4 regions of the Arthrobacter sp. JSM 101049 genome follow, and region 3 is predicted to be linked to each of the others. Evidence: riboswitches for the same ligand, from Rfam matches in the RefSeq annotation. Region 3 holds a riboswitch; each other region holds the start of a gene.
The links. Region 3 has a riboswitch for S-adenosylmethionine ahead of AB8M85_RS11580 (acyl-CoA dehydrogenase family protein). Riboswitches for the same ligand answer to the same signal wherever they lie in the genome.

Region 1: linked by a shared signal. The riboswitch ahead of AB8M85_RS08755 (hypothetical protein) and the one ahead of AB8M85_RS11580 (acyl-CoA dehydrogenase family protein) in region 3 are both predicted to bind S-adenosylmethionine.
Region 2: linked by a shared signal. The riboswitch ahead of AB8M85_RS14510 (flavin reductase family protein) and the one ahead of AB8M85_RS11580 (acyl-CoA dehydrogenase family protein) in region 3 are both predicted to bind S-adenosylmethionine.
Region 4: linked by a shared signal. The riboswitch ahead of AB8M85_RS00315 (bifunctional o-acetylhomoserine/o-acetylserine sulfhydrylase) and the one ahead of AB8M85_RS11580 (acyl-CoA dehydrogenase family protein) in region 3 are both predicted to bind S-adenosylmethionine.

The regions. Positions count from the first base shown of each region.
Region 1 covers NZ_JBGFFC010000002.1:755,890-758,079, forward strand. The annotation lists gene AB8M85_RS08745 (DNA-3-methyladenine glycosylase) at 1-68, shown strand, start outside; gene AB8M85_RS08750 (siderophore-interacting protein) at 128-991, opposite strand; SAM riboswitch class IV at 1,134-1,249, shown strand; gene AB8M85_RS08755 (hypothetical protein) at 1,261-1,752, shown strand; gene AB8M85_RS08760 (acyl-CoA thioesterase) at 1,727-2,190, opposite strand, start outside; gene AB8M85_RS08765 (App1 family protein) at 2,188-2,190, opposite strand, start outside.
Region 2 covers NZ_JBGFFC010000006.1:6,358-8,547, reverse strand. The annotation lists gene rpsR (30S ribosomal protein S18) at 1-139, shown strand, start outside; gene rplI (50S ribosomal protein L9) at 155-610, shown strand; SAM riboswitch class IV at 763-878, shown strand; gene AB8M85_RS14510 (flavin reductase family protein) at 930-1,436, shown strand; gene AB8M85_RS14505 (hypothetical protein) at 1,450-1,893, opposite strand; gene AB8M85_RS14500 (DUF1801 domain-containing protein) at 1,980-2,190, opposite strand, start outside.
Region 3 covers NZ_JBGFFC010000003.1:458,523-460,712, reverse strand. The annotation lists gene acs (acetate--CoA ligase) at 1-405, opposite strand, end outside; SAM riboswitch class I at 770-866, shown strand; gene AB8M85_RS11580 (acyl-CoA dehydrogenase family protein) at 875-2,140, shown strand; gene AB8M85_RS11575 (LLM class flavin-dependent oxidoreductase) at 2,137-2,190, shown strand, end outside.
Region 4 covers NZ_JBGFFC010000001.1:62,546-64,735, forward strand. The annotation lists gene AB8M85_RS00315 (bifunctional o-acetylhomoserine/o-acetylserine sulfhydrylase) at 1-1,109, opposite strand, end outside; SAM riboswitch class IV at 1,177-1,293, opposite strand; gene AB8M85_RS00320 (VOC family protein) at 1,455-2,099, shown strand.

The sequences.
Region 1 (2,190 bases), on a different contig from region 3:
AGGCGTGGCGCCCCTACCGGGCGCACGCACTGTTCCACCTGTGGACCGCGGAAGCCTACGACAGGTAGGACCGCCGTCGTGCCCGGCCAGTGGCCTCGGCCAGCGGGCTCCGGTCAGCGGGCCCCGGTCAGCGGGTGCCGGTGGACACCGTGGGTTCCTCCGGGAAGATCTGCCCGATCGGTTCGCGCTTCTCGGCCTGGAACGTCTCCTCGGCCCGGCCGAACGCCCAGTAGGCGGAGAGCGAGAGCGCCTTGCGGTCCACGCCCTTCTCGTCAGCCAGGTACCGGCGCAGCGCCTTGACCATCTCGCGCTCCCCGTGGGCGAAGACCTGCACGTCGCCGTCGTGCCATGGCCCGGCCATCACGGCGGCGGCGAGCTTGGTGCTCTCCGGGGTGAAGGGGCCGCCGCGGTGCAGCCAGTGCACGTTCATGCCCTTGGGGGCCTTGAACTTGATCTCGTCCTTCTCCTCGGCGACCTCGACGTAGACCTCCCCGACAGCGGAGCGGTCCATCGCCTCCAGCGCCGCGGCAATGGCCGGCAGCGCGGATTCGTCCCCGGCGAGCAGGTGCCAGCCGGCGTCTTTCGACGGGCGGTACATCCCCCCGGGGCCGGAGAAGCAGACCAGGTCCCCGGGCTTGGCGTGGTTCGCCCACGGCCCGGCGATGCCATCCTCGCCGTGCACGACGAAGTCGATCTGCAGGGTCTGGTTCGCCTCGTTGACGCTGCGCACGGTGTAGGTCCGGCGCACTGGCATGCGCTCGGGCGGCAGCACGCTGCGCAGCTCGTCCAGGTCGTAGGGCGGGGTCAGGCCCAGGGCCGGGTCGGCGAAGAGCAGCTTGACGTACTTGTCGGTGGCATCCTTGTTCCGGAAGGCGGCGAAACCCTCGCCGCCCAGGGTCAGGCGGACCATGTGCTTGCCGATCTTGCGCCGGGACACCACCTCCAGCACCACCAGCGGTCGGGGCGGCCGGGCAGCTGCGGGGACGGTCATTCGCGGATCACTCCTTCGGGCGCCGGGCACAGCCCGGCTACAGTCTTTCCCCCAGCCAATCCCACGCGGACGGCCAACGCAAACCGGCTTCGCCGAGGGCGAAGAGATGACCCGTGCCCGTCATCGGCTAGGCTGGGTCCAGCTTCACGAGCTGCGGCCACGCACGGGCTCCGACCCGGCCGCACACCAACCCCATGCATCACGGGTGGTTCGGATGACGAAGCGGCCCGGCGCGCACGTGCCGGGCAAGAGCACCCGAAAGGCATCCCATGGGCCCCCTCCCCTCCACCGGCATCGATTCCGCCTGCCGTTCCGGCGCCCCCGGCCATGCCCCTCCGGCCGGGGCCGGCGCGCACCTGCTCGCCGATGCGGCCGGATGGGTCCCGGTGACGGTGTTCGTCGACCCGCCGGCCCAGGCGCTGGTGCTGGCCTGCCCGTCCGGGGCCCGCTGGATCGGCTACCACCATGCGGTCGCCGGGCTCTGCGCGCGTCTGGGCTGCGTCCTGCCCGGCGCCCTGTCCTCCGCGCCGCCCCGCACGGCACAGCACGACGGCGGCACCCCGGTGCCGCTGCTGGCCTCGGCCCCGTGCCACTGGCATCCGGGCTCCCGCGTCCTGGGCCTGCCGGCCGACCCGCGCGTGAGCGCCGGGAGGGCCTACGTGGAACTGCCCGCCGCGCCGCTGGATCCGTGCCCGCTGGAACACGACCGGGCCCTGGCGGCCGCGTTCGCCGCGGTTACCGGAACACCGGTTCGCCGATGAACTCCTCGAGCTTGGCGCGTTCGGCCGGCGGGAAGCGCAGCAGCCGCTGGTCCCCCACGGAGAAGAACGCCAGCGTCGTGGCGGCGCGCACGCGCAGGCCCCCGTCGACGGGGTCGTGGAATTCGTAGCAGACGTCGACGCTGGCGGCCTTGACGTTGGCCAGCCAGAGGTCCACCTCGGCGGGGACGTTGCGGTAGTCCAGCGGGGCGACGTAGCGCACCCGGTGCTCGACGACGAGGACCTGCGTGTTCTCCGGCACCGCGGAAAAGAGGTCCACCATCGGCTCGTTGCCGGGCTTGCCCGTCCCCCCGGGGACGCCGAAGCCGGCGATGCGCGCTTCCTCCATCATGCGCACCAGGTTCACGTTGTTGATGTGCCCGTAGGCGTCCATGTCTCCCCAGCGCATCGGGACCTGCACGCGCAGGCTGCGTCCGCTCA
Region 2 (2,190 bases), on a different contig from region 3:
GTTCATCTCCGACCGCGGGAAGATCCGTGCCCGTCGCGTGACCGGCGTCTCCGTCCAGGAGCAGCGCAAGATCGCCCAGGCCATCAAGAACGCGCGCGAAGTTGCCCTGCTGCCTTACTCCGGCGCTGGCCGCGGCTAAGGAAGGGATAACACCATGGCAAAGCTCATTCTGACCCACGAAGTAACCGGTCTCGGTACCGCTGGCGACGTCATCGAGGTGAAGGACGGTTACGCCCGTAACTACCTCCTGCCGCGCGGCTTCGCCCTGACCTGGACCAAGGGTGGCGAGAAGCAGGTCGAGTCGATCAAGGCTGCCCGCACCGCCCGCGCCGTTGCATCCCTCGAGGACGCACAGGCACTGGCCGCTTCCCTGTCCTCCCAGCCGGTCAAGATCACGGTCAAGGCCGGACAGGGCGGACGCCTCTTCGGCACCGTCAAGACCGACGACATCGCCAAGGCAGTCGAGGCCGCCGGCCTCGGTTCGATCGACAAGCGCACGGTGGAAATCCCCGAGCACATCAAGTCGACCGGCAACTACCAGGCCACGGTGCGTCTGCACGAGGACGTCTCCGCAACTGTCGACCTGCAGGTCGTCGCCGCGAAGAAGTAGCCGCCACGGAACGGTGGGCGACCACCGGCCGTGCACCAGAGGGGCCACGCGCTACGGCGCGGGGCCCCTCTGCTCGTGCGGCGTGCGACACCTTGCGAAATATTGCGTGGGCCTTTGACGGGCAGCTCCGGCCCCGCTTAGCGTAGCTAGTGAATCAAGAGCGTCAACATCCAAGCCCTGGCTCGTTGGCCGGCAACCCTCTCACGGTAGTGGGGTGCTCCAGGTGATGATTCGGCCGCCCGGATCCCCCGGACGGCAAGTACCGCACAACCATCGCGGCCGCGGCCCGGTGATGTGCCCTACGCCGGAGGTAGCACAGATGACACTGTCCACCGATCTCGAACCTGCAGCACTTCGCCAGGCCTTCGCACAGCACCCCTCGGGGATCGCCGCGCTGTGCACCATCATCGACGGGGAACCCCAGGGCATCGTCGCCTCCTCGTTCACCGTCGGGGTCTCCATGGACCCGCCGCTGGTGATGTTTGCCGTGCAGAACACCTCGCGCACCTGGCCGGTCGTCCGGCAGGCCGGCCGGATCGGCGTCTCGGTCCTGGGCGAGGGGCACGATGGCGTCTGCCGGCAGATCGCCTCGAAGTCCGGGGACCGCTTCGCGGGGCTGCGGTTGGACTCCACTGATGACGGTGCCCTGTTCCTGCACGAGGCCGCGCTGTGGCTCGACTGCAGCGTCGAACAGGAGATCCCGGCCGGGGACCACCAGGTCGTCTTGCTGCGGGTCCACGCCCACGCCACCCACGAGGGGGTCCACGCACCTCTGGTCTTCCATGGCTCGGCCTTCCGGACGCTGAAGTCCGAGGCCTTCGTCTAGGCCCGGTGCCCGGTCACCTGCCGCGCAGCGAATCCACGTACCGCTTGGCCTCGAGCAGGCCGATGCCCGTATCGTGCCGGATCTTCCTGACGGCGGCCACGGGATGTCCGTCGCGGACGAGCTGCAGCACCTTCTCGTAGTCGGGGTTGGACATCGCCCCCGGGCCCGGGGTGGCTCCGGGATGCCCGGTCGACGAGCTCTGGCCGGTGCGTCCGGGGGACCGCCTGGCCGCCTGCGCGGCCCGGGCGGTCGTTGCGGCCCTGAGCTTTTCGGCCTTCTGGGCATCGAGTTGCTGCTGGCGCGCCGCGGCGTCGTTGAGCCGGGCAATGTACTGCTCCGCCTCGCTCGCCCGCGCCGGTCGGGTCGTGAAGACCCAGGACAGGGCACCGAAGACGACGAGCAGGACCACGGCCGTGATGACGATGACGAGGATGACCTCGCCATTGACCTGGAACATGTCTCCTCCTGGGATCTCGGCCCGCCGTCGTGGTGCCGGGTCTCACCCCATCATGCCACCGGGCGGCAGGTGCCGGGGAGGACGGTTCACTGCCGGATGGACCCCGAGACCATGTAGCGGTACCCCCGGTCCATGAGCTCGCGCAGGACCGGCAGGTCGACGTCTCCGAGCTTGTTGACGTACAAGCAGGACGAGCCGACCTTGTGCTTGCCGAGCCGGGCCAGCAGTTCCGCGGAACCGGGATCCGCGGTGAGCCCGTAGAGCGACAGGGAGGCCTTGCGGGGGGAGAACCCGATG
Region 3 (2,190 bases):
GATGACCACCCGGTCGCCGGCGCCGATGCCCAGGGCGGTCAGGGCGTTGGCGGCCTGGGAGACCAGGGCGGTCAGCTCGGCGTAGGTGACCGTGCGGCGGTCCCCGGGTTCGCCCTCGAAGTGCAGGGCCACTTTCTCGCCGCGGCCTGCGGCGACGTGGCGGTCCGCGCAGTTCACGGCGGCATTCAGCGTCCCGCCCTCGAACCAGCGCAGCTCCGGGCCGCGGCGGGCCGCGGCGTCGACGCCCGTGGAGGAGTGGACGGTGTGCCAGGGGTCGGCCCACTCCAGCCGCGCGGCGGCAGCGGCCCAGAAGTCCAGCCGGTCGGACTCGGTGGCGAAGACCACGTCGGGATCCCAGGCGGCCGGATCGATGCCAGGGGTCGTCGGTGCCGGGGCAGTGCTCATGAAATCAGCTCCATCGGTCCTGGCGGAAGCACCTTCGCGGGGCGTCGGCGGGATGTGCCTGCCGCCCTCCGGCGTGGTTGCTGCGGCGTTGCTGAGCCAGGTCTCTCGGCCGCTCGGGATGGTTACCCTCCCACTGAAGACCACAATCGCCGTCGGGGGCAACTTGGAAGACGCGTTGCGAAATATTTCATGCGCCGCCCAGCGAGGGTGGCCTGGCTGAAGAATTACGGCGAAAAACCCCGAAAACACCGCTATCGTTCGACGCCACGCCCTGGTGCGGATGGCCCGTGCGACGGTTTCGCAGGGGGCGGGTGCCAGGTCATGACTGGCGCGGAAGGGTGGGGATGTGGCCCAATGGAGGCAGTAACCATCCAGAGCGGCCGAGAGATCTGGCTCGATGACGCCGCAGCAACCCCTTCCCGTTCACGGGAGGAAGGTGCTCACGCCGGAACCGATGGAGTGATCTTCTATGTCTGCTGTGCCGATCGATGACGTGGCCCCGCGCCACCTGCTCAAATTGACCCCCGGCGTTCCCGCCGATGACCGCTACGACGAACTGGCCGGGATCTTCCGCCCCGTGTTCGCCCGCATTGCCGAGGGCGCGGCGGAACGGGACGCGGACCGGATCCTGCCGATCGAGCAGGTCGGCTGGCTCAACCAGGTCCGCTTCGGGGCCCTGCGCGTGCCCCGCGAAGCCGGGGGATTCGGCGCATCGCTGGTGGACTCCTTCCGGCTGCTGATCGAGCTGGCGGAGGCCGATTCGCAGATCGCCCAGCTGCTGCGCTCGCACATCGGCTTCGTCGAATCGGTGCTGCTGCTCGAGGACGAAGCGGTCAAGGCCCGCTGGTTTGCCCGTTTCGTGGCCGGCCAGATCGTCGGCAATGCCTACACCGAACGCGCCGGCAACGACCTGGGGAAGCTGAACACCGCCGTCGAGCCCACGGGGACCGGGTGGCTGCTCTCGGGGGAGAAGTACTACTGCACCGGGACCATCTTCGCCGACTGGGTCGCCGTCACCGCCGTCGCCCCGCAGGTTCCCGGCCGCCACGTCGCCGTGGTCTCCACCCGGCATTCGGGAGTGCAGATCTACGACGACTGGGACGGGTTCGGCCAGCAGCTCACGGGCACCGGATCCACCCGTTTCACCCACGTCCCGGTCGACACGCTGCTGGACCCCGCGGTCCTGGACGTCCACCCGGAATCGGCCATCTTCCAACTGGTCCTGCTGGCGGTCCAGGCCGGGATCGCCCGCGCCGTGCTGGCCGATGCCCGCCTCCAGACGCAGGCGCGCACCCGGACGTTCAGCACCGGCACCGGGCAGCCGTCCCGGCGTGAACCGCAGGTGCTGCAGGTGATCGGCGAGATCTCCGCGGCCACCTTCGCCGTGGACGCCATCGTCCTGGCCGCCACCGCCGAGCTCGAGGCCGCCATCGGCCAGCCCGGCCTGAGCAACGCCGAGCAGTACGCGGTCTGCGAGCTGGCGGCCAACCGCGCCCAGGCCGCCGTCCAGCCCCTGGTGCTCCAGGCCGCCACCCAGCTCTTCGACGGGCTCGGCGCCTCCTCGACCTCCACCCGCTGCAACCTCGACCGCCACTGGCGCAATGCGCGCACCGTGGCCACGCACAACCCCGCCATGTACAAGTCCCGCATCGTCGGAGACTACGAGGTCAATGCCACGGTGCCGCGCAAGCTCAGCGCCGTCGGCGACCTCAAGACCCCCAAAGGAGAACAATGAGCACCACACCGGCACGCCGCCACGTCCGCCTCAACGCGTTCGACATGAAC
Region 4 (2,190 bases), on a different contig from region 3:
CCGTCGACGAAGGCGCGACCGGCGGGCTCTCCCCCGGCGATCTCGAACGCCAACACGGCGCCAATGCCCTTCGGCCCGTACTTGCGACCCCGGTCGTACCAGGGGCTCGAGGCCAGCCCGGCGAAGGCCACCGAGTCGACCTGGGCGTGCGCCTCCAGCCACTCGGCGACCTTCTGCGCGTTCTCCACGTGCCGCTCCATGCGCAGGCTGAGGGTCTCCAGGCCCTGGGCGATGAGGAAGGCGTTGAAGGGGGCGACGGCGGATCCCAGGTCCCGCAGCAGCTGCACGCGGGCCTTGAGGATGAAGGCCAGGTTCGCGCCCAAGGCGCCGCCGACGCCGAGGTCGCGGGCGAAGACCAGTCCGTTGTAGGACTCGTCCGGGGTGTTGAATCCCGGGAACTTGTCCGGATCCTGCGCGAAGTCGAAGTTGCCCGAGTCCACGATCACCCCGGCCACGGCCGTGCCGTGGCCGCCGAGGTACTTGGTCGCCGAATGCACCACAATGTCGGCGCCCCACTCGATGGGACGGATCAGGTAGGGGGTGGCCAGGGTGTTGTCCACGATCAGCGGGACGCCGGCGTCGTGGGCGATGGAGCTGACGCCTTCGATGTCCAGGACGTCCTGGCGGGGATTGGAGACCGCCTCGCCGAAGAAGGCCTTGGTGTTCGGCCGGACGGCGGCCCGCCACTCGTCGAGCCTGTCGGGGTCGGCCACGAACGTGACCTCGATGCCCAGCCGCGCCAGCGTGTGCTTGAGCAGGTTCTGCGTCCCCCCGTAGAGGCTGGGGCTGGCCACAATGTGGTCCCCGGCGCCGGCGACGTTGAGGATCGAGAAGGTGGTGGCCGCCTGCCCGGAGGCCAGCAGCAGCGCGCCGACTCCGCCTTCGAGGTTGGCGATGCGGTTCTCCACCGCCTCCTGCGTGGGGTTGCCGATGCGCGTGTAGATCGGTTCGAGTTCCTGCAGGGCGAAGCGTGCCGCGGCGCTTTCGGCGCTCGGGAAGACGAAGGAGGTCGTCTGGTAGATCGGCAGGGCCCGCGCCCCGGTGGCCGAGTCGGGGGTCTGCCCGGCGTGGACCTGGCGGGTTTCGAAAGACCATGGTGCTGAAGACATGTGTTGTCCCCTTCTACTGCTCAGGGGTCCCTGTTCCGCGGCGTCCCCGCGGGGAGTGCCGGGAGGTGACCCGCGCTTGCCCGTGCTCCTTGTGGAGGCGGACCAGGTCTTCACCCGGGGCACCCCACCGCGAGTGGAGGGTTGCCGGCCAGCAAACCGGGGTTTCACGCTGGCGCTCATGACCTGCCTCCAGTGTTCTCGATCGCGCGGTTGCCCGCAACCCGGCTGTGGGCAATATGACGCCGGCCGCAACATTCGCGCGCGTCGCTACCGGGAAATACGCATCCGGAACGACTTAGGGCGCCCTAAGTCGAGACGCACCTCACAAAGTGCCATCATGAACGCATGATGAGGTTGGATCACGTTTCATACGCATGCGGACCAGATGGGCTGGCCGCCACGGCTGCCCGAGTAGCCGAGACTTTGGGGATCGAGTCCGTCAAGGGCGGAGTACACCCCCGCTTTGGCACGAGGAACGTCATTTTCCCCTTGCTGAACACCCAGTACCTGGAGGTCGTGGAGGTCCTGGACCACCCCGCCTCCGACAAGGCGCCGTTCGGGCAGGCCGTCCGGGCCCGCTCCGAGATGGGAGGCGGCTGGATGGGCTGGTGCGTCTGCGTGGACGACCTGGTGCCCTTCGAGGAGCGGCTGGGTCGCTCGTCCGTGCCGGGCAACCGCAAGTTCCCCGACGGGCAGGAGCTGACCTGGCAGCAGATCGGCATCAAGGGCCTGATCGCCGATCCCCAGGTCCCGTACATGCTGCGCTGGGACGACGGAACCGAGCACCTGCACCCCTCCAAGGCGCTGGAACCGAACAGCCGCATCTCCGGGATCACGATCGCCGGCTCGGTCGAACGCGTCCGGGATTGGCTGGGCACCCCGTCCGAGTCGCCGTTGGGCGATGTCGCCGTCGAGTGGGAGGCGCCCAACGGCACCCCGGGCATCATGTCGGTGACCTTCGAGACTCCGAAGGGGTCCATCACCCTCTGATCCGGCCACCGGTCCGGTACCACCACCAAAGACACCACTCCAGTCAGTGCACGACGGCGGCCCCTGGGTCGCCGTCGTTCTCTGTCCTTGG